One region of the Bradyrhizobium sp. Pha-3 genome, then DNA from elsewhere that is predicted to be linked to it. Evidence: predicted binding sites of a transcription regulator. Region 1 holds the regulator's gene; each other region holds the start of a gene.
What was found. Region 1 encodes PhoB, which activates phosphate uptake and scavenging genes when phosphate is short. Its sites were predicted from a motif close to TGTCATNNANCTGTCAT; they were not measured.

Region 1 (5,257 bases):
GGCCTGCTCAACGCCATCGTCGGCTCGCTCATCATGACGGTGATCGGCGTCGGCATCGGCGCGCCGCTCGGCCTGTTCGCCGGCACCTACCTCGCCGAATACGGCAAGCACGACAAGCTGACCTCGGTGATCCGCTTCATCAACGACATCCTGCTCAGCGCGCCCTCGATCATCATCGGCCTGTTCATCTATGGTGCGGTGGTGGTGCCGATGCGCGGCTTCTCGGCGATCGCAGGCAGTCTCGCGCTCGCGGTGATCGTGATCCCGGTCGTGCTGCGCACCACCGAGGACATGCTGCTCTTGGTGCCCAATCCGCTGCGCGAGGCCGCCTCCGCGCTTGGCCTGCCGCGTTCGCTGGTGATCAAGCGGATCGCCTATCGTGCGGCGCGATCGGGTCTGATCACCGGCGTGCTGCTGGCGACCGCCCGTGTCGCCGGTGAGACCGCGCCGCTGCTGTTCACCGCGCTGTCGAACCAGTTCTTCAGCCTGGATCTGACCAAGACGATGGCCAACCTGCCGGTGACCATCAACAACTTCGTGCAGAGCCCCTACGCCTACTGGAAAGAGCTGGCGTGGAGCGGTGCGCTGCTCATCACATTCACCGTGCTCGCGTTGAATATCGGCGCGCGTATCCTTGGTGCCGAAAGGGCCGCAAAATGACCGAGCTTTCCGTCTCCACGACTGCCGCGGGCCACGTTCCCCAGGTTCCGCTGCCGGAAGCGCCGCCGAAAGTCACGGTGCGCAACCTCAACTTCTACTACGGCGAGCACCACGCGCTGAAGAACATCAACCTGACGCTCGGCACCAACCGCGTCACGGCGTTCATCGGCCCGTCCGGCTGCGGCAAGTCGACCCTGCTGCGCATCTTTAACCGGATGTACGACCTCTATCCGGGCCAGCGCGCGGTCGGCCAGCTGATGCTGGACCAGACCAACATTCTCGACCCCAAGCTCGACCTCAACTTGCTGCGCGCGCGGGTCGGCATGGTGTTCCAGAAGCCGACGCCGTTCCCGATGACGATCTACGAGAACATCGCCTTCGGCATCCGCCTCTACGAGAAGATCTCGAAGTCCGAGATGGACGACCGGGTCGAGAAGGCGCTGCGCGGCGGCGCGCTGTGGAACGAGGTCAAGGACAAGCTGAACGCCTCCGGCCTGTCGCTCTCCGGCGGCCAGCAGCAGCGCCTGTGCATCGCACGCACCGTGGCGGTGCGCCCCGAGGTGATCCTGTTCGACGAGCCGTGCTCGGCGCTCGACCCGATCTCGACCGCCAAGGTCGAGGAGCTGATCCAGGAGCTCTCCGAGGACTACACGATCGCGATCGTCACCCACAACATGCAGCAGGCGGCGCGCGTCTCCGACAAGACCGCCTTCATGTATCTCGGCGAGCTGATCGAGTTCGATGACACCAACAAGATATTCACCTCACCGAGCGATCGGCGCACCCAGGACTACATCACCGGCCGGTTCGGTTGACCGGGCATGATCCGAAAAGGTGGAAACCGGTTTTCCAATCAGGTCATGCTAAAATTCAGGAAACGAAACCATAATCCCCGGGATCATGGTTGAGGGAGACAAGCGATGGCTTCTGAACATACCGCCAAGGCATTCGACAGCGACCTGCAGGAGTTGACCCGCCTGGTCGCCGAGATGGGCGGCCTGGTCGAACGGATGATTACCGAGTCGGTCGACGCGCTGATCCGTCGCGACGTCGCGCTCGGCAAGCGCGTGGTCGCCGCCGACATCGAGATCGACAATCTGCAGCGCAACATCGAAGAGCGCGCGGTGCTGACGATCGCGCGCCGCCAGCCGATGGCGATCGACCTGCGTGAGATCGTCAGCGCGATGCGCGTCGCCACCGACCTCGAGCGGATCGGCGACCTCGCCAAGAACATGGGCAAGCGCGTCGCGGCGCTGGAGAGCGATTTCCAGCCGCTGAAGCTGATCCGCGGCCTCGAGCACATGACCGACCTCGTGCTGTCGCAGGTCAAGTCGGTGCTCGACGCCTATGCCGCGCACGACCTGCCGGCGGCGATGAACGTCTGGAAGGGCGACGAGGAGGTCGATGCGATCTGCACCTCGCTGTTCCGCGAACTGCTCACCTACATGATGGAAGATCCGCGCAACATCTCGTTCTGCATCCATCTGATGTTCTGCGCCAAGAACATCGAGCGGATCGGCGATCACGCCACCAATATCGCAGAGACCGTGTTCTACATGATCGAGGGCCAGCAGATCACCGACAAGCGCCCGAAGGGGGACATGACCACTTTTGCCACCGCGGTGCCGGGCAACTGAGGCATGATCGGCAAGCGCGGAACCGGCAAGAGTGAAACTGGACGATCCTCGCGACAAATCGTTTCCGCGGGAACTATGTTCAAGGAAGTAAGCGTTTCGGTTTGCGTCTGGGCAACGGATCACCACAGAGAAAGAACTTAAACCGATGAGCGCACGCATTCTGGTAGTCGAAGACGAGGAAGCGCTGACGACGCTGTTGCGCTACAACCTCGATGCGGAAGGCTACGATGTCGAGACGGTGGGGCGCGGCGACGATGCCGACACGAGGCTGAAGGAGCGCGTTCCCGACCTCGTGGTGCTCGACTGGATGCTGCCGGGCCTGTCCGGCATCGAGCTGTGCCGCCGCCTGCGGGCGCGGCCCGAGACCAAGCAGCTTCCGATCATCATGCTGACCGCGCGCGGCGAGGAAAGCGAGCGCGTGCGCGGGCTTGCCACCGGCGCCGACGATTACATCGTCAAGCCGTTCTCGGTGCCGGAGCTGCTGGCGCGGGTGAAGGGCCTCTTGCGCCGCGCGAGCCCCGAGCGGCTTGCGACCGTGCTGACTTATGGCGACATCGAACTCGACCGCGAGAAGCGCCGCGTGGCGCGCTCGGGCCGCCCGATCGATCTCGGGCCGACCGAGTATCGCCTGCTTGAATTCTTCCTCGAGCATCCCGGCCGCGTGTTCAGCCGCGAGCAGCTGCTCGACAGTGTCTGGGGCCGCGACATCTACATCGATGAACGCACCGTCGACGTGCATATCGGCCGCCTGCGCAAGCTGCTCAATCCCGGCCGCGAGCAGGATCCGATCCGCACCGTGCGCGGCGCCGGCTACGCGCTCGACGACCGCTTCGCCAAGGCCGAGCCGCAGCCGTAACGGGCGTGTGGCCATCGCAAGCCGTAACATGGCGTCGTCCCGGCGAGAGCCGGGACCCATAACCACGAATGGGTGTTGTTAGAAAGCCGTCTGGCCGCTTGCCGATTGCGCCGGCCGCGGCGTATGGGTCCCGGCCTGCGCCGGGACGACGGCGGTGATGTAACGGGCTACGCGCCACAAAAAAATCCCCGCTTTCGCGGGGATTTGTTTTTGAGTTCGTCCGTAGTTTCCCGAGTGCTCACTTGATCTGCGGCTTCGCCGAAGGCCGGCGGCGATCGGCGGCGGGCTGGTAGGCGACGCGCGAGTGATGCGCGCAATAGGGCAGGCCGGCGAGCGCCTTGCCGCCGCAGAAGAAGAACTCCGGGCTCGAGGGATCGCCGACCGGCCAGTGACAGGTGGCCTCGTTGAGCTCGAGCAGCGACAGCCGCTGGCTCATCGGCACCACATTGTCGTAGGAGATCGGATCGGGCTCCATCTCGACCTCGAAGGCGTGCGCCAGCGCGGTGTTGCCGCGCGAGACCGGGCGCGCCACCCGCATCATGTGCTGGGCGGGGCGGGCCTTGCGCTGCCGCGGCGCGGCCGTGGAGGGTGCCTTGGCGCGGCCAGAGAGGCCGAGCCGATGCACTTTGCCGATCACGGCGTTTCGCGTCACATTGCCAAGTTCCGCCGCGATCTGGCTGGCCGACAGGCCGGACTCCCAGAGCTTCTTCAGCTGCTCGACGCGATCGTCGGACCAGGTCAATACAGTCATCGCATTCTTCCCTTCGCGTAGCGCCGGCCAATCATTGGAGCGGCGCTGCGAGCCAATCTGGACAAATATCCCTGCGGCCAGAATCCCTTAGCCCTCGCCGGGCGCGGTCTTGCGCCCGAACGTTTACGCGCGATACGAAGGCTACTTAGAGGGTCCAGTACTGCCGCACGAGATGTCGTACCCGACAGGCCAAACGCTACAATATGGCGTGACTCTGGCGCAAGAGTCCGCGGCCGTGCGTCCACATGTTCCCACACAGTTAAGCATTGCGATGAGGCTTTTCCACCGCACCGGAATGCTCCGGATTGCGCTCGTTTCGCATTGCAGGAAGGCCACTTCGTGGCGATTGACACTTACTGACCGCAGCATAGAATGCCCGCCACGTGCCGCCCGCAAAGGCGGCCGTTTTGTTTTCCGAAGCTGGCCGTTGCTGCGCTGGCGTCAAGGCGCAGCGGCAATTGTCGGCTTAAAAACCGTCAGTGAACGCCATGACCAACGCTGCCACGTCGCATCTGCTCCCCGTCTTCGCCAGGGTCGATCTCGGCTTCGAGCGCGGTGAGGGCGCCTGGCTGATCGCAACCAACGGCGACCGCTATCTCGATTTCACCTCGGGCGTCGCGGTCAACGCACTCGGGCATGCGCATCCGCATCTGGTCAAGGCGCTGCAGGAACAGGCGACCAAGCTCTGGCACATGTCGAACCTGTTCAAGAGCCCGGACGGCGAGGTGCTTGCCGCGCGGCTGTGCGAGCAGAGCTTTGCCGACTTCGTGTTCTTCTGCAATTCCGGCGCGGAAGCGATGGAGGGCGTGATCAAACTGGTCCGCCACTATCACTTCTCCAAGGGCCATGGCGAGCGCTACCGCATCATCACCTTCGAGGGCGCCTTCCACGGCCGCACGCTGGGCACGCTGGCGGCGACCGGCTCGGCGAAATATCTCGAGGGCTTCGGCCCGCCGATGGACGGCTTCGACCAGGTGCCGCATGGCGACATCGAGGCGGTGAAGAAGGTGATCGGCCCGCACACCGCCGGCATCCTGATCGAGCCGGTGCAGGGCGAGGGCGGCGTGCGCTCGGCGCCGCAGGCGTTCTTCAAGGCACTGCGCGCGCTCTGCGACGAGCATGGCCTGTTGCTGGCATTCGACGAGGTGCAGACCGGCATGGGCCGCACCGGCGAGTTGTTCGCCTACAAGCGCACCGGCGTCACGCCGGACGTGATGTCGCTGGCCAAGGCGCTCGGCGGCGGTTTCCCGATCGGCGCGGTGCTGGCGACCGCGAAAGCGGCCGAAGGCATGGCGCCCGGCTCGCACGGCTCGACCTTTGGCGGCAATCCGCTCGCGGTCGCCGCCGCCAATG
Region 2 (5,257 bases), 810 kb from region 1:
TCGGCATCAATTTCGTGCTGGTGTTCTCGCCGAATGCCTTCAAGGGCGCGCCGCACAGCCATGTCGCGACCCTGACGGAACCACACGCCGATTCCGCCGACGACGCGCGCATCATCAAGCAGGTCGCCGACGCGTTCCCGATGGTGACCAGCGTGCGGGTCCGCGAGGCGCTGGAGACGGTCGGCAGCGTCGTCAGCAATCTGGTGCTGGCGATCCGCGGCGCCAGCGCCGTGACGCTGATCTCGGCGATCCTGGTGCTCGGCGGCGCGCTCGCCGCCGGACACCGCCACCGCGTCTATGACGCCGTGATTCTCAAGACGCTCGGCGCCACTCGGGTGCGATTGCTCGGTGCCTACGCGCTGGAGTATCTGATGATCGGTTTTGCAACCGCCGTGTTCGGGGTGATCGCCGGTTCGATCGCGGCCTGGCTGATCGTGACGCGGCTGATGACGCTGAGTTTTATATGGCAGGCCGGCAGCGCCGCGCTGGTCGTGGTCGCCGCGCTGGTCGTCACGGTCGGACTGGGGCTAGCCGGGACGCTGCTCGCGCTAAACCAGAAGCCGGCCTCAGTGTTGCGGAATTTGTGACAAAATGTAGCGGCGCGAGCGCCGTTTTTGCCTGTAACGCTAGGTAGAGCGACATTCGGCCGCGCGTGGAAGCTTGCGTCGGATGTGTTAATTTCCCACATACCAATCGGGTCGGATAGTCGGTTTGAATGACACGGAATTAATGTTCCGCAAACCGAGCCATCTGAGATAGATTTACGACCGGCGCCGCAAATCCCTTGCGCTCCACCGGGACCAACCACGGGAATTCGACCATGTCGGACCTAGACCGCAACTACGCTTCTCCTTTCGGCCGGGCCGCCGGGCGCATTGACGCTGCGGCCGTCGACGCCGGTCTGCGCGCCTACATGCTGCGCATCTACAACTACATGAGCATCGGCCTGGCCATCACCGGCCTCGCCGCGCTCGGCGTCTACATGGGTGCGGTGACCACCGACCAGTCGGCCGCCGTCGCCAAGTTCGGCAACGCCTATCTGACGCAGTTCGGCTACGCGATGTTCGTGAGCCCGCTGAAGTGGCTGTTCATCCTCGCCCCTCTGGCGATGGTGTTCGTCATCTCGGCCGGCATCAACCGCCTGCAGCCCGCGACCGCCCAACTCCTGTTCTGGGTGTTCTCGGCGCTGATGGGTCTATCGCTGTCGTCGATCTTCCTGGTGTACACGCACACCTCGATCGTGCGCGTGTTCTTCATCACCGCGGCCACGTTCGGTGCGCTGAGCCTCTACGGCTACACCACCAAGCGTGACATGAGCGGCATGGGCTCGTTCCTGTTCATGGGTCTGATCGGCATCATCATCGCGAGCCTGGTCAACCTGTTCCTGGCGAGCTCGGCGCTGCAGTTCATCGTCTCGGTGGTCGGCGTGCTGGTGTTCGCGGGCCTCACCGCCTGGGACACCCAGCGGCTGAAGAACGACTACATCTACGGCTACGCCTCGCAGGGTGGCGTGATGGCGGAGCGTGCGGCAATCACCGGCGCGCTGTCGCTCTACCTGAACTTCATCAACCTGTTCACGCTGCTCCTGCAGCTGCTCGGCCAGCGCGACTAAGCGCCTCGAGCGAGCCGATCAAGTCCAAGCCCCGGCCATCCGGCCGGGGCTTTTCTTTTGCGCGGAGCAGGATGTGGCGTAGCCCGGATGAAGCGCAGCGCAATCCGGGGCTGGTTCATCCATGGCTGCGACCGTCCCGGATTTCGCTTCGCTCCATCCGGGCTACAAGCTTTTCGTTTGCGCGAGGCAAAAATAATGGCGAGGCCGCTCGAGGGCCGCACAACTGCGCCGGCGGATTAGCGGATTTGTAGCCCGGATGAGCGAAGCGATATCCGGGGAAGTTGTACCCGGGTGGTGAGACCCTCCCGGATGTCGCTTCGCTCATCCGGGCTACGAGAAATCCCTACACCAGGGACAGCTTGCGGTCGATCACGAACAGCACGCGTTCCAGTTCGTGGCCGCGGCGCAGGATCAGGCCGGTCGCGGAAATCACGCTGTACATGCCCTGCTTGCGCGCAAGCCGGGGGTCCTTCTCGATCCGGTAGATCGGCACTTCCGACGCGCGCCGGAACACCGAGAACACGGCACGGTCCTTCAGGAAGTCGATCGCATAGTCGCGCCACTCGCCGTCGGCGACCATGCGGCCGTAGAGATTGAGAATGCGGTTGAGTTCAAGTCGATTGAAAGTCACGCGGTTCGGCTGAGGGGTCGCGGCGGCGGTGCGCGCCGCGGCACGACTCCCGCTCGGATCGGTGTCCTCCGAGATCAAACTCATCGAGCGCCTCCTGTCACCTCGGCGACGATCGGGTTCCGAAGGCCCCCTCTTCGGGATCGTCACGAGAGTGACATGATCGCGCTAAGCGAGCGGGCCCGCAAGGGGCCAATCGCAATGCAACCGGACCTTAACCACGGCCGCGCGCGGCGGATTGTCCGGAAAACCGCAGAGTCACGGGAACGTTAGCGGAATCATATTGCTGCCCCACTTCCGCCCATCGCCCGCCCCGCTGCCCTGCGAAAAGGAAATCCTGCGTTGGCCCGGTCCTTTCGGTTCCGGATTCCTCAGCCCCCAGCCCCCCGGGGCCGTCGGGATCGGGCCTGTTCGCAGGGGAGTTAAATCCCAACACTGGGCCAACGAAAGTTGGTCCTTTTTGTTTTTGGGACCTGCGCAAGCTGGACGCGCGCAAAACCCCGGCGCTTTCCTTTCGGCAAATCACTGAATGCAGGTTCGTCGCCATGCGCGGCTGCACGACAACATGCGTGCGGTCCAACGGCGCGCCACGGGCGGAAGCCGGCGCATCGCGCCTTACCGCAGCAAGGCTCTAGTGAAGCGAGGTGAAGGCAGCGCCGAGCATCGGGCCCGGCTTGTCGCGGTTGCCGTCCTGGACGTACACCGCCGCAGCATCGACACCGTCACGCGTGATGTTCTCCAGCGGCACGGTCCAGCTCCCGGACGAACCGTTCCAGTCACCGACCTTGAGGAGATTGCGCACCACGTTGTGGTAGGTGATCTCGCGGCCGCGGTTCTCGCCGCGCGCGATCGAGATCGGCACCGACTTCGAGATCGAGCAGATCCAGACCTCGCCGCGCGACACTGCGGGCGACTTCGACGCGGCGACCGACACGTTGATCTGCTTGCCGGTCAGCGTCATCGTCACCGGCACCGACATCACGCTGCCGCCTTTCTCGGTGTCCTTGATCGCGCTCTCGATGCTGGCGCGGTCGCTGCCGATCACATGCGCGGAGCCGTTGATAACGGCCTGTGGCGTGTAGACGTCGCGATCGCCGCGCACATGCGAATAAGCCTTCTGGCGCGCGCTGAAACGGGAATCGGCCAGCGTGTCCTTCCAGCCGAGATAGTCCCAATAGTCGATCGGCATGCTCAGCGCGATGACGTTGGGGTCCTTCGCGAGGTCACCAATGATCTTGTCCGCGGGCGGACAGGACGAGCATCCCTGCGAGGTGAAGAGTTCGACGACGGCACGCGGATCGGCGTGGGCGGGGCGGATGATCGCGACGATTGCGCAGATGCCAAGGGCGCTCGACCATCGCGAGATACAGTTATAGGCCACCATCGCTGTCATACTGCGAACCAGTCGTGATGATTTCCATCCGTAATTGTACGGAGCATGAAGTCTGTCCCTGAACTTGCGTGCCCCAAAACGCGAGAAAGCGGCCTTTTCATAGGCCGCCTTCTTTTTAGTCGCTACTCACTAAGCGGTGAGGCACCGATCACAAATCCGCGTTAGGCCGCGAGTTTGCGCAGCACATAATGCAGGATGCCGCCGTTGCGATAGTAATCGAGCTCGTCCAGCGTATCGATGCGGCAGAGCAGCGGGACATCTTTCTTGCCGCCGTCGGCGGAGACGATTTCGGCCGTCAGCGTCTGGCGCGGCTTCAAATCGCCCTGCAACCCGCGGATCGTGACCTTCTCGTCGCCCTTGAGGCCGAGCGAGGACCACGACGTGCCGTCCTGGAAGGTGAGCGGAAGCACACCCATGCCGACCAGGTTGGAGCGATGGATGCGCTCGAAGCTCTGGCAGATCACCGCGCGTACCCCGAGCAGGCGCGTGCCCTTCGCGGCCCAGTCGCGCGACGAGCCGTTGCCGTATTCGGCGCCGGCGAACACCACCAGCGGCACGCCTTCCGCCTGGTACTTCATCGCGGCGTCGTAGATCGACATCTGCTCGCCGTCGGGCCAGTGCTTGGTCAAACCGCCTTCCGGAATATTGCCGTCGGCGCCCTTCAGCATGAAGTTCTTGATGCGGATGTTGGCGAAGGTGCCGCGCATCATCACTTCATGGTTGCCGCGCCGCGTGCCGTACTGGTTGAAGTCAGCGGGGCGCACCTGGTGCTCGCTGAGGAACTTGCCGGCGGGCGAGGTCAGCTTGATCGAACCGGCCGGCGAGATGTGGTCGGTGGTGATCTTGTCGCCGAACATCGCGAGGATCCGCGCGTCGACCACGTCGACGATCGGCTCCGGCTGCTTCTTCATGCCTTCGAAATAGGGCGGGTTCTGCACATAGGTCGAGCTCATGTTCCAGCGATAGGTCTCGCTTTCCGTGGTCTTGATCTTGCGCCAGTTGGTATCGCCCTTGAACACGTCGGCGTACTTCTTCTTGAAGATCGTCGCGGTGACGTACTTCTTCATGAAGGCGTTGATCTCCTTGGCGGTCGGCCAGATGTCCTTGAGGAACACCGGCTTGCCGTCCTTGCCGATGCCGAGCGGCTCGACCGCGAGATCCTTGGTCACGGTGCCGGCGATCGCATGCGCGACGACGAGCGGCGGCGAGGCGAGGTAGTTGGCCTGCACGTCGGGCGAGACGCGGCCTTCGAAGTTGCGGTTGCCCGACAGCACGGCGGCGGCGACGATGCCGTTTTCGTTGATCGACTTCGAGATATCTTCCGGCAGCGGGCCGGAATTGCCGATGCAGGTCGTGCAGCCGAAGCCGACGAGGTTGAAGCCGACCTTGTCGAGATCGGCCTGCAAGCCGGAATTGGCGAGATATTCCGCCACCACCTGGCTGCCCGGCGCGAGCGAGGTCTTCACCCACGGCTTGGCCTTGAGGCCCTTGGCGGCGGCCTTGCGCGCCAAGAGGCCGGCGCCGATCAGCACGCTCGGATTGGAGGTGTTGGTGCAGGAGGTGATCGCCGCGATCACGACGTCGCCATGGCCGAGATCGAAGTCGCGGCCCGCGACCGCATGAC
Region 3 (5,257 bases), 4.7 Mb from region 1:
TCGCCATGAAGGCGCGCGTCGCAGCCTTTCAGCAGAACCCGCCGGCGGCGGATTGGGACGGCGCCTGGCATCCGGAGCAGAAGTAGCGGCGTCACGCTCATCCAGGCTCCGCCGCTACAGCTGGGCCTCGATCGCAGCCTTGTCGATCACCGACCAGACCTGCACGATCTTCCCGTCGCGGAATTCGTAGAATACGTTCTCGGCGAAGGAAACGCGTCTGCCGTCGATAGCGAGACCCAGAAATCGTCCCTTCGGCGAACAATCGAACGCCAGCCGGCTCGCGACGCGGTTGGTATCCGATACCAGCAGTTCGATGTTGAAGCGAAGGTCCGGGATGTCGCGAAAGTCCCCTTCCAGCATCTCGCGATAACCGGATAATCCGAGCCGCCGGCCGTTGTGGCACACATCCTCGTCAACGAACCGACCGAGTTGCGGCCAGTCCTGGCGATTCAAGCAGGCAATGTAGTTCCGGTAGATCTCGGCGAGGTTTGTGTTCATCGTCGATCGTTCTCCTTGCCGCGGGTCCAGATGGCCATTGAGCATTTGAGTGCGATTCTAACACCCATGTTAGTTTCGACTCCGATGTCCGACGGCGCCAACAAAACACTCAGCCAGCGTGCACGTGAAAGCGCGACGTCCCGAAAAGACAGTGCGATTGCCGCTTCGGCAAACAATTTCTCAGAACGCGCGGAATGTCTCCCGCGATCGGGAGTTAGTGCTTCAGGCCGATGGCTGTCCTTATCAAATCGGGAGGTGTCCATGATCAAGTCACCGATGATGCTTGCGGCATTTCTGACAGCGCCGATCATTCTGTTCCCGCCGCAGACCGCCATCGCGGCTGGCGGAGGTGGCGGCGGCGGCGGTGGTGGCGACCCATACGGGTCGAGCTACGGCACTCCCGCGCCGTCCTATCCCCAGCAGAAGGACAGAAAGACCACGCACAAGGTCAAGAAGCCCGTCAAGCAGTCCGGCTTCGAAGACCCGGCATTCCGCGACGGCTATCGGGCGGCCTATGCGACAATCTACGAACGCAACGACTACGCCGCCGCGATCGATCAGTTGCACGCACTCGGCCGCGACGATCAGCCGAACGTCGCGAACCTGATCGGCTATTCCTATCGCAAGCTCGGCGACTACAAGCAATCGCAAGTCTGGTATGAACGTGCGCTCAAGGCCGATCCGAACCACGTCCTGACGTGGAACTACTACGGCCTGTGGCAGATCGAACAGGGAAACCGCGACCAGGCGCAGTATCATCTGCAGCGGATCGCCGAGATCTGCGGCACCGACTGCGAGGAGTATCGGACGCTGGCGGCGGCACTGGAAAAGCCGCCGGGTACGAACCTCGTCTACTGAGCGCGTTGCGTAGCCCGCGTGAGCGGAGCGACATGCGGGGAAGGACCGGCCCCGGATGTCGCTGTCGCTCGTCCGGGCTACGCGTTTGAGCCGCGTTGTTGGCGTGTCCGTTTTTGCGGGAATTTCGCCGTTTTGGTCGGCGTGACCGGCGAGTAGCTTGCGTGCCGGGCGACGCACGCGGATACGTTGAGATCGATCATCATGACCTGGCGGCTTCTCGCGTGGAGCGGCATCGCCGTTGCCGCGCTGGTACCAATCATTGGCGGCATCTGGCTCTTCACCCTGCCCGCCGCATCGGCGTTCCGCCTTCCGCCTCCGATCGCCAAGGCCGAGCAGGATGCAACGCTCGCGGCGCTGAAGCCGCCGAAGCGGGCGCGACCGTTGATCGCGATCCTCGGCATCAACGACATGACCGAGACCACCGACTATCTGATGCCCTACGGCATCCTCAAGCGCGCCGATGTTGCCGATGTCGTCACGCTGGCGACGGGACCCGGTCCGGTCACACTGTTCCCGGTGCTGAAGGTCGAGCCTGATGCGACCATCGCCGCATTCGATGCCGCACATCCCGACGGCGCCGACTACGTCATCGTGCCGGCGATGAGCCGCGACGACGATCCGGCGGTCATGCAATGGATCCGGCAGCAGGCGGAGAAAGGCGCCGTGATCGTCGCTGTCTGCGCCGGCGCCAAGGTGCTCGCCTCGACCGGCCTGCTTGACGGCAGGCGCGCCACCACGCACTGGTTTTACCTGAAGAACTGGCGCAACAAGCATCCCGAGATCCGCTATGTCGCCGACCGCCGCATCGTGGTCGACCACGGCGTCGCGACGACGACCGGGATTTCGGCGTCGATGCCGATGTCGCTGACCCTGATCGAGGCGATCGCCGGCCGCACCAGGGCCGAGGCCGTCGCGCGCGAGATCGGCCTGCCCGGCTGGGACGCGCGGCATGACAGCAACGCCTTCAAGTTCACCCGTCCTTTCGCGCTGACCGCGATCCAGAACACGCTGGCGTTCTGGAACCGGGAACAGCTCGGCCTCGCGCTTGCTCCCGGCGTCGACGAAGTTTCGCTCGCGCTGGTCGCCGACAGCTGGTCGCGCACCTACCGCTCGCACGCCGTGACCTTCGCCGCGACCGGCGACGTCGTGACGACCCGCAACGGCCTGCGCGTCTATCCGCAGGTCGTGGCGTCGGCCTGGTCCGCAGATGGTCTGCTGCCCGCGGTCGGCAGCGCGCCGCCTGCGCAGGCACTCGACCGGGCGCTTGCCGGGATCGAGACACGCTATGGCCGTGGTACGGCGGACTTCGTCGCCATGCAGCTGGAATATCCACGGGCTGACGCCGTGCAGTGAGGGATTGCGTCCCCAACAACGTATTCGATCCTCCATCCACCCCATTGTCATCTCCCTGTCATGAATTGTGCCGACACGTCAGCGCCGGACCGGTTCGGGGACACGCATGGACTATTTCAAACGCTTCAACTTCCTGTTCGCTGCGCCGGTGTTCGAGGCCGACGACCTCGAGGGCATCCGCTTCAACCAGATCATCGCCGAGATCGAGCGCTCCGGCTTCGAGGTGGTTCGCGCCCGCAAGCTGGAGGATGCCGAGATCGCGGTGCAGACCGATGCCGCGATCGGCTGCATGGTGGTCGATTGGGGCAAGAAGGGCCTTGAAGGCAAGACCGCGGCGCTGATCAACCTGATGCGCCGGCGCGGCCTCGACTTCCCGATCATCCTGCTGATCCGGCGCAAGCGGTTCGAGGACCTGCCGGTCGAGGTGCTCGATTTCATCGACGGCTACGTGTTCCTGTCCGAGGAAACCCCGCCCTTCATCGCCAAGAACCTGATCTCCAGGCTGAAGCAATATGCCGAGAACCTGAAGACGCCGTTCTTCGGCGCGCTGGTCGACTACGCCGAGGAAGGCAACCAGCTCTGGACCTGCCCCGGCCATAATGGCGGCGTGTTCTACAGCCGCAGCCCGATCGGGCGGGTGTTCGTCGAACATCTCGGCGAAGCGGTGTTCCGCGACGATCTCGACAATTCCGTGCTCGACCTCGGCGACCTCCTCACCCATGAGGGGCCGGCGCTGCGGGCGCAGAAGGAGGCGGCCCGGATCTTCGGCGCCGAGAAGACCTATTTCGTGCTCAACGGCACCTCGACCTCCAACAAGGTCGCGCTCGGCTCGCTGGTCACCGACGGCGACCTCGTGCTGTTCGACCGCAACAACCACAAGGCCGCGCATCACGGCGCACTGCTGATCGGCGGCGGCATCCCGGTCTATGTGCCGACGGTGCGCAACGCCTGGGGGCTGATCGGCCCGATGCGCTGGGACCTGCTCGACGAGGGCACGCTGCGCGACCACATCCGCAAGCACCCGCTGGTCAGGGACGAGAACGCCTGGAAGAAGGAGCGTCCGTTCCGCGTCGCCGTGGTCGAGCAGTGCACCTATGACGGCACCATCCACTCGGCCGAGATGATCCTGAAACGGATCGGCCATCTCTGCGACTACATCCTGTTCGACGAGGCCTGGGCCGGCTTCATGAAATTCCACCCGATCTACGCCGGCCGCTTCGCCATGGGACTGTCCGATCTCGGCCCCGAGGCCCCCGGCATCATTGCGACCCAATCGACCCACAAGCAGCTCGCGAGCTTCTCGCAGGCCTCGCAGATCCATATCCGCGACCGCCACATCAAGGGCCAGAAGCGCCGGGTCGAGCACCGCCGCTTCAACGAAAGCTTCATGCAGCACGCCTCGACCTCGCCGTTCTATCCGATCTTCGCCTCGCTCGATGTCGGCGCGCAGATGATGAAGGGCCGTTCCGGCGAAGTCTTGTGGGACGACACGATCCGGCTCGGCATCGAGCTGCGCAAGAAGATCCGCGCCGTGAAGCGCGAGTTCGAGGAGAAGGAGACGCGCCCCGAGCGGCGCTGGTTCTTCGAGCCGTTCGTGCCGGACCGTGTGAAGATCCCCGACGTCGCGCGCGAGAACGGCGTGCACAATGTCGCCTGGGAGACCATCTCGACCGATCAGCTCGCGACCAATCCGTCTTACTGGCAGCTCAGTCCCGGCGAAACCTGGCACGGCTTCCCCGAACTGACCGCGGGCTTCGCCATGACCGACCCGAACAAGCTCACATTGCTGACGCCGGGCTTCGATCATGCCACCGGCGCCTACGCCGATCACGGCATCCCGGCGCCGGTGGTGGCGCAATATCTCCGCGAGAACCAGATCGTCGCCGAGAAGAACGACCTCAACTCCCTGCTGTTCCTGCTGACGCCCGGCGTCGAGGCAAGCAAGGCCGGCACGCTGGTGTCGGGGCTCGTCGCCTTCAAGAAGCTGCACGACGACAACGCGCTGATCGAGGACGTCATCCCCGAATTCTTTCGCCGCCGCCCGCAGCGCTATAGCGGGGTGCGGCTGCGCGACCTCTGCGGCGACATGCACCGCTTCTTCCGCGACGGCGGCGTCAGCACGCTGCAGGCCAGGCAATTCCTGCCCGAGCACCTGCCCGAGATCGCGATGTCGCCGCGCCACGCCGCACAATATCTCATCCGCAACGATGTCGACTATCTGCCGATCGACCAGATCTTCGGCCGCGTCGCCGCGACGCCGTTCGTGGTCTACCCGCCCGGCATCGCCACCATCGTGCCCGGCGAGCGGCTGTCGGAACGCAGCAAGCCGATGATCGATTATCTGAAGATGTTCGAGGCGAGCTTCAATGCGTTCCCGGGCTTCGAGGTCGAAGTCCAAGGCATCTACAAGGAGATCGACGACTCCGGCCGCGTCCGCTTCTACACCTATGTCGTGTCCGAATAGGCGAACGGGCGCAACACAATGGAGAATGATCACAAGATCACCGTCCGTCCTTCCCGCGACAGCGACGTCGACGCCATGCTGTCG
Region 4 (5,257 bases), 1.7 Mb from region 1:
CGGCGAAGGCGGCACAGGCATCGAGAAGCTCGGCCTCGCTCCGACCGTCCGCGAGCGCGGTGGGCGCTTTCAGCGTGGCGTGGAATCCATACTTGCGCGGATCTTCGGTCACCTCGCGCCAGTCCGGCGTGACGCCATCGGGAAACGGCAGGTCGTCGCCCGACACCGCATCGTAGCCGAGCAGTGTCGAACCGAAGCGGTGCAGGACGCTGTCGGGTGACGGCGCATAATAGATCGCGTAGCGCGGAGTGCTGGCCATGGGACTGGGCTACGCCGCCGCCACCGTCTTGCGCGGCGCGAGCGAATGAACGAGGCAGCTCGCGTCCGCCAGGTGCACCAGACGTCCGGCTGAGATCACGGCGACGATGCGCGGCCGCAGCGGCGCCTTGTCGTCGACGACGACGATGTCGGCACGGCGGCCCGCGGCGAGCACGCCGCGGTCGGCAAGCCCTGCCGCGCGTGCCGGAGCCGACGAGATCAGGTCCCAGGCCCTGGCGAGCGGCAGGATGCCGTCGGCGACGAGGCGGAACGCCGCGAGCAGCTGCGCCGGATAGTAGTAGTCCGACGCCAGCACCGAGCAGAGGCCCTGTGCGATCATGTCGGATGCCTTGGTCCAGCCGGTATGGCTGCCGCCGCGCAACACATTGGGCGCGCCGAACACGATGAAGTCGCCCGCATCAGCGGCGTCGCGCGCGGTCTCCTCGTTGACGGGGAATTCGGCGATCACAGCGCCGAGCGCGCGAAACTCCTGGCGCATCGCCGGGCTGTTGTCGTCATGCGACAGCATGCGGATATCGGCCGCGCGCGCAGCCGCGGCCAGTCGCGCGATCGAGGCGGGCACTTCGGGACGGCGCGCCACCACCCGGTCGAGCATGTCGTTGACGGCTTCGACGGAGAGCCCGGTGCGTTCGGCCAGCTGGTTGCGTTTCTTCGGCTTGACGTTGCTGTGGTCGTTGAAGGCGAACAGGTCGATGCGGCCTTCACTGAGCCATTGAATGATCTCGGCCTCGGCCTCGAGATTGTGGGTCTCGTGACGCAGGTGGAAGCGCGTGTCGGCGGCGAGCTGCGGCCGCAGCGCTTCGATCGCGTCGAGCAGCTTGCGCGCATTCTCCGCGCTGCGCAGGCCGGGCTCCCACGACCAGGTCGTGCCATGGAACACGGTGGTGATGCCGTTGGCGATCGCCTGCCTGTCGCTGTCGATCAGCGCCACGTCGGTCGGGAAGTCGACGCTTGGGCGCGGCATCATCTGCCGCTCGAACGCATCGCCGTGCAGGTCGATGATGCCGGGCAGCACCAGCAGGCCGGTGGCATCGATGTGAAGCGCGGCGCGACCCTGCTCGGCGTCGAGCGCGCCGATGTCGCGGCCCGCGGTCCGCAGCGAGGTCTCGACCAAGGCGCCGTCAACCAGCGTGCGCCCGCCCTCGATGAAAATGTCCGTCACGATGCGGCGCTCCGTTGTTTGGCTTGCGATTGGGATACGGCCTCGGCCTCGTGCTTGTCGAGGAATTCCTCGACCACGAGCTTGCGAAAGTCGGGCAGGACACGGCGAAGTGTTTCGTGATCCCAGTCCCACCATGCGAGGGCGGCAAGGCGGTCCGCGATCGGCTCGGAGAAGCGCCGCTTCACCGGCCGCGCCGGATTACCGGCGACGATGGTGTAGGCGGGGACGTCCTTGGTCACGATCGCGCCGGCGGCGACGACAGCGCCGGTTCCGATGTTCCGTCCTGGTAGCAGGATCGCACCATGCCCGATCCAGACGTCATGGCCGATATGCACGTGATGCGCACGTCGCCAGTTGAAGAAGTCGGTGTCGTCGCTCTCTCCGGGAAAATACGCGCTGGCGCGGTAGGTGAAATGTGCCTGCGTCGCGCGATGCATCGGGTGGTTGCCGGGGTTGATGCGGGTCATCGCCGCGATCGAGCAGAACTTGCCGATCGAGGTGTAGGTGATCTGGCTGTCGTTCACGACGTAGGAATAGTCATCCATGCTGACTTCAAGCAGGATCGTGCGCGCGCCGACCTCGGTATATTTGCCGAGCTTGCTCTCACGGACCGACGCAGTCGGGTCGACGGTCGGCACAACCGAGAGTGTCTTTCCGGCCATCAGGGCCTCCGCAAATCTTCAAGAATCTTGGGCTTCCGGGGATGTGTGCTCGTCATCGGGACGCTTGATGACAACATCATGACGTTGCGATGACGGCAAGGGAGCGACAAGGGAGGGGTGTGGACGATCGCCGCACCGCAGCGCTGTCGTCACATAACTGTAAAACGCCGGGGATAGCGATGGCCCAACGAGGCGCGGTTGGAGCATTACATGCTGGTGGTGGAAGGTTTGACGTGCCGGTTCGGCACGAAAGCCGCAGTCGACAACGCGTCCTTTTCGATCGCGCCGGGCAGCTTTGTCGGCGTGATCGGCCGCTCCGGTGCCGGCAAGTCGACGCTGCTTCGGATGATCAACCGTCTCGCCGATCCGACTTCCGGCCGTATCCTGTTCGAAGGCACCGACGTTACCGCGTTGCGCGGCAAGGAACTGCGGCGGTGGCGCGCGCGCTCGGCGATGATCTTCCAGCAGTTCAACCTGGTCGGCCGCCTTGATGTGCTGACCAACGTGCTGATGGGCCGGCTGGCCCAGATTCCGTCATGGCGCTCGCTGGCGCAGGTCTGGCCGGAACAGGACAGGGCGCTGGCGCTGTCGGCACTCGAGCAATTCGACATCGCCCAGCTCGCGGCACAGCGCGCCGACCAGCTCTCCGGCGGCCAGCAGCAGCGCGTCGCGATCGCCCGCGCGCTTGTGCAGGAGCCCGACATCATTCTCGCCGACGAGCCGATCGCCTCGCTCGATCCGCGTAACACCAAGATCGTGATGGATGCGCTGCTGCGCATCAACAAGCATTTCGGCATCACGGTGCTCTGCAATCTGCACTCGCTCGACCTGGCGCGGACCTATTGCGACCGCCTGGTCGGCATGGCCGCGGGTCGCGTGGCGTTCGACGGCGCCCCCGCGGCGCTCACCGACCATATCGCCCGCGAGCTCTATGACCTCGAGGCCAATGACGTCATCGGCGCGGCACCGCTGCCCGCGCCCGACGGTGCAACTGCGCCGGCACTCGGCACCGCAGCCGCGGCCTGAGCGTCGCGCACTTTTCAATCTGGGAGGCCGAGCATTTTGCTCGGCCAACAGGTGCAACTACGACAAAAGAGGGGTAGTCATGTTCACTCGTCGCATCATTCTGGCTGGCGCTGCCGCGCTGGCATTTGCCGGTTCGGCCTCCGCGCAGGACTGGAAGGCAAAATATCCGGAGCTCACCTTCGCGGTGGTGCCGGCCGAGAACGCCTCCGGCGTCACCGAGCGTTGGACGCCGTTCGTCGCGTATCTGTCGAAGGAACTCGGCGTGAAGGTCACGCTGCGCATTGCCAACGACTACGCGGCCGTCATCGAAGGCCAGCGCGCCGGCAACATCCAGATCGCCAGCTACGGCTCGGCCTCGTTCTCTCGCGCGCGCTTGACCGGCGTCAAGACCGACGCGTTCGCCAACGATATGAACGCCGACGGTTCGACCGGCTATTACTCGGTGTTCTTCGTCAAGGCGTCGAGCCCGTACAAGTCCGTCGAGGACCTGAAAGGCAAGAATCTAGGCCTGGTCGATCCGAACTCGACATCCGGCAACAACGTGCCGCGCTTCGAACTGAACAAGATGGGCATCGCGAACGCCGAGGGCTATTTCGGCAAGGTCGTGTTCACCGGCAGCCACGAGAACGCCGTCCTGGCGCTGTCGCAGGGGACCGTTGATGTGGCCGCCAACCAGTGGACCAACGAGGACGATTCCACGCTCGCCCAGATGCTGACCAAGGGCATGCTGAAGAATGCCGACGGCTCGGCGATGAAGAAGGATGATTTCCGCATCATCCACAAGTCGGCGCTGATCATCAACGGCCCCTATGCGTACAACGCCGATCTTCCGGAGGATCTGAAGGCCGCGATCGCAAAGGCCTTCTTCGACGCCCCGACCAAGGACAAGGCCGCCTTCGACCGTCTGTCCGACGGTCAGAAGAAGGGCTTCCATCCCGCCACCACCAAGGATTGGGACGGCACCATCGAGCTGATCAAGTTCGTCGACGGTTTGCGCAAGAAGGCGAGCTGATCGCACGCCTGACGTCACGAGGGCCGGGCGTATAGCCCGGCCCTTTCTCTCCACTCAACTCCGAACCGGACTGGCACGCGTCGATGGCGACCGCCGTATCCATTCTTCCAGCGCAGCAACTGGCGACGCTGGAGGACGCCTACCGCAAGTCCGTCGCACGCCAGCGGTTGAAGGCCGCGCTGGCAACGGCGGCCTTCTGTGCGGTGCTGGTGATCGCGGCGTTCGGCGCGGAAGTGAACCTGCGCACGCTGTTCACCTATTTCGGCAATTTCGTCAGCTATTTCGATCGCATCCTGACGCTGGATTCCGGCGCGCGGGTCTGGACCGATCCCGCCGAATGGTTCTGGGGTTGGCATAAATGGCTGAAGATGCTCGGCGAGACGATCCTGATCAGCTATGTCGGCACGCTGACGGGTGCCGTGCTCGCCTTCGCGCTCAATTTCTTCGCGGCCCAGAATACGTCGCCAGGCCCGTGGGTACGTTTCACGATCCGCCGCCTGCTGGAATTCGCGCGCACCGTTCCCGGCATCGTGTTCGCGCTGATCTTCGTGATCGCGTTCGGCCTCGGGCCGATGGCCGGCGTACTGGCGATCGCGATCCACACCACCGGGGCGCTCGGCAAGTTGTTTGCCGAGATCGTCGAGAATGCCGACATGAAGCCGGTCGAGGGCATCCGCTCCACCGGCGCGAGCTGGCTGTCCTGCATGCGCTTTGCCGTGCTGCCGCAGGTCTCGGCCGGCTATGCCAGCTATGCGCTGCTGCGCTTCGAGATCAACGTCCGCGAGGCGTCGGTGATGGGCTTCGTCGGCGCCGGCGGCATCGGCCAGGAGCTCGTGGTCGCGATCCGCAAGTTCTACTATTCCGACGTCAGCGCCATCCTCATCACCATCATCGTCACCGTCTTCATCATCGACATCTCGACCGGCTGGTTGCGCGGCCGGCTGTTCGGCAAGGAGACCCGTCGATGAGCCAGATGCCGAGGCCGGACACCACGGAACTGCGCGCGAAGTACCCCGGCGTCTTCGAACGTCCCGCATCGGCACGGCTGGCGATGCCAGCCATGATCGCGGCGGCGCTCGCGATCTTCGTGTTCGGACTGGTCGATCTCGATTTCTC

Region 2: the regulator PhoB is predicted to act here: its motif matches at 2,385-2,401, upstream of ACE10X_RS01035 (DUF2794 domain-containing protein).
Region 3: the regulator PhoB is predicted to act here: its motif matches at 2,755-2,771, upstream of ACE10X_RS26880 (Orn/Lys/Arg decarboxylase N-terminal domain-containing protein).
Region 4: the regulator PhoB is predicted to act here: its motif matches at 2,171-2,187, upstream of phnC (phosphonate ABC transporter ATP-binding protein).

Annotation. Positions count from the first base shown of each region.
Region 1 is NZ_CP170151.1:1,014,897-1,020,153, forward strand. It holds gene pstA (phosphate ABC transporter permease PstA) at 1-660, shown strand, start outside; gene pstB (phosphate ABC transporter ATP-binding protein PstB) at 657-1,475, shown strand; gene phoU (phosphate signaling complex protein PhoU) at 1,581-2,297, shown strand; gene phoB (phosphate regulon transcriptional regulator PhoB) at 2,443-3,153, shown strand; gene ACE10X_RS04825 (GcrA family cell cycle regulator) at 3,392-3,904, opposite strand; gene ACE10X_RS04830 (aspartate aminotransferase family protein) at 4,393-5,257, shown strand, end outside.
Region 2 is NZ_CP170151.1:209,775-215,031, reverse strand. It holds gene ACE10X_RS01045 (ABC transporter permease) at 1-587, shown strand, start outside; gene ACE10X_RS01040 (Bax inhibitor-1/YccA family protein) at 821-1,612, shown strand; gene ACE10X_RS01035 (DUF2794 domain-containing protein) at 1,956-2,327, opposite strand; gene ACE10X_RS01030 (thioredoxin family protein) at 2,872-3,633, opposite strand; gene acnA (aconitate hydratase AcnA) at 3,795-5,257, opposite strand, start outside.
Region 3 is NZ_CP170151.1:5,671,484-5,676,740, forward strand. It holds gene ACE10X_RS26860 (adenylate/guanylate cyclase domain-containing protein) at 1-86, shown strand, start outside; gene ACE10X_RS26865 (ester cyclase) at 115-498, opposite strand; gene ACE10X_RS26870 (lipopolysaccharide assembly protein LapB) at 760-1,356, shown strand; gene ACE10X_RS26875 (DJ-1/PfpI family protein) at 1,558-2,709, shown strand; gene ACE10X_RS26880 (Orn/Lys/Arg decarboxylase N-terminal domain-containing protein) at 2,816-5,173, shown strand; gene ACE10X_RS26885 (GNAT family N-acetyltransferase) at 5,192-5,257, shown strand, end outside.
Region 4 is NZ_CP170151.1:2,710,865-2,716,121, forward strand. It holds gene ACE10X_RS12655 (DUF1045 domain-containing protein) at 1-259, opposite strand, end outside; gene ACE10X_RS12660 (alpha-D-ribose 1-methylphosphonate 5-triphosphate diphosphatase) at 269-1,441, opposite strand; gene ACE10X_RS12665 (chloramphenicol acetyltransferase) at 1,438-2,103, opposite strand; gene phnC (phosphonate ABC transporter ATP-binding protein) at 2,314-3,129, shown strand; gene phnD (phosphonate ABC transporter substrate-binding protein) at 3,209-4,141, shown strand; gene phnE (phosphonate ABC transporter, permease protein PhnE) at 4,225-5,109, shown strand; gene phnE (phosphonate ABC transporter, permease protein PhnE) at 5,106-5,257, shown strand, end outside.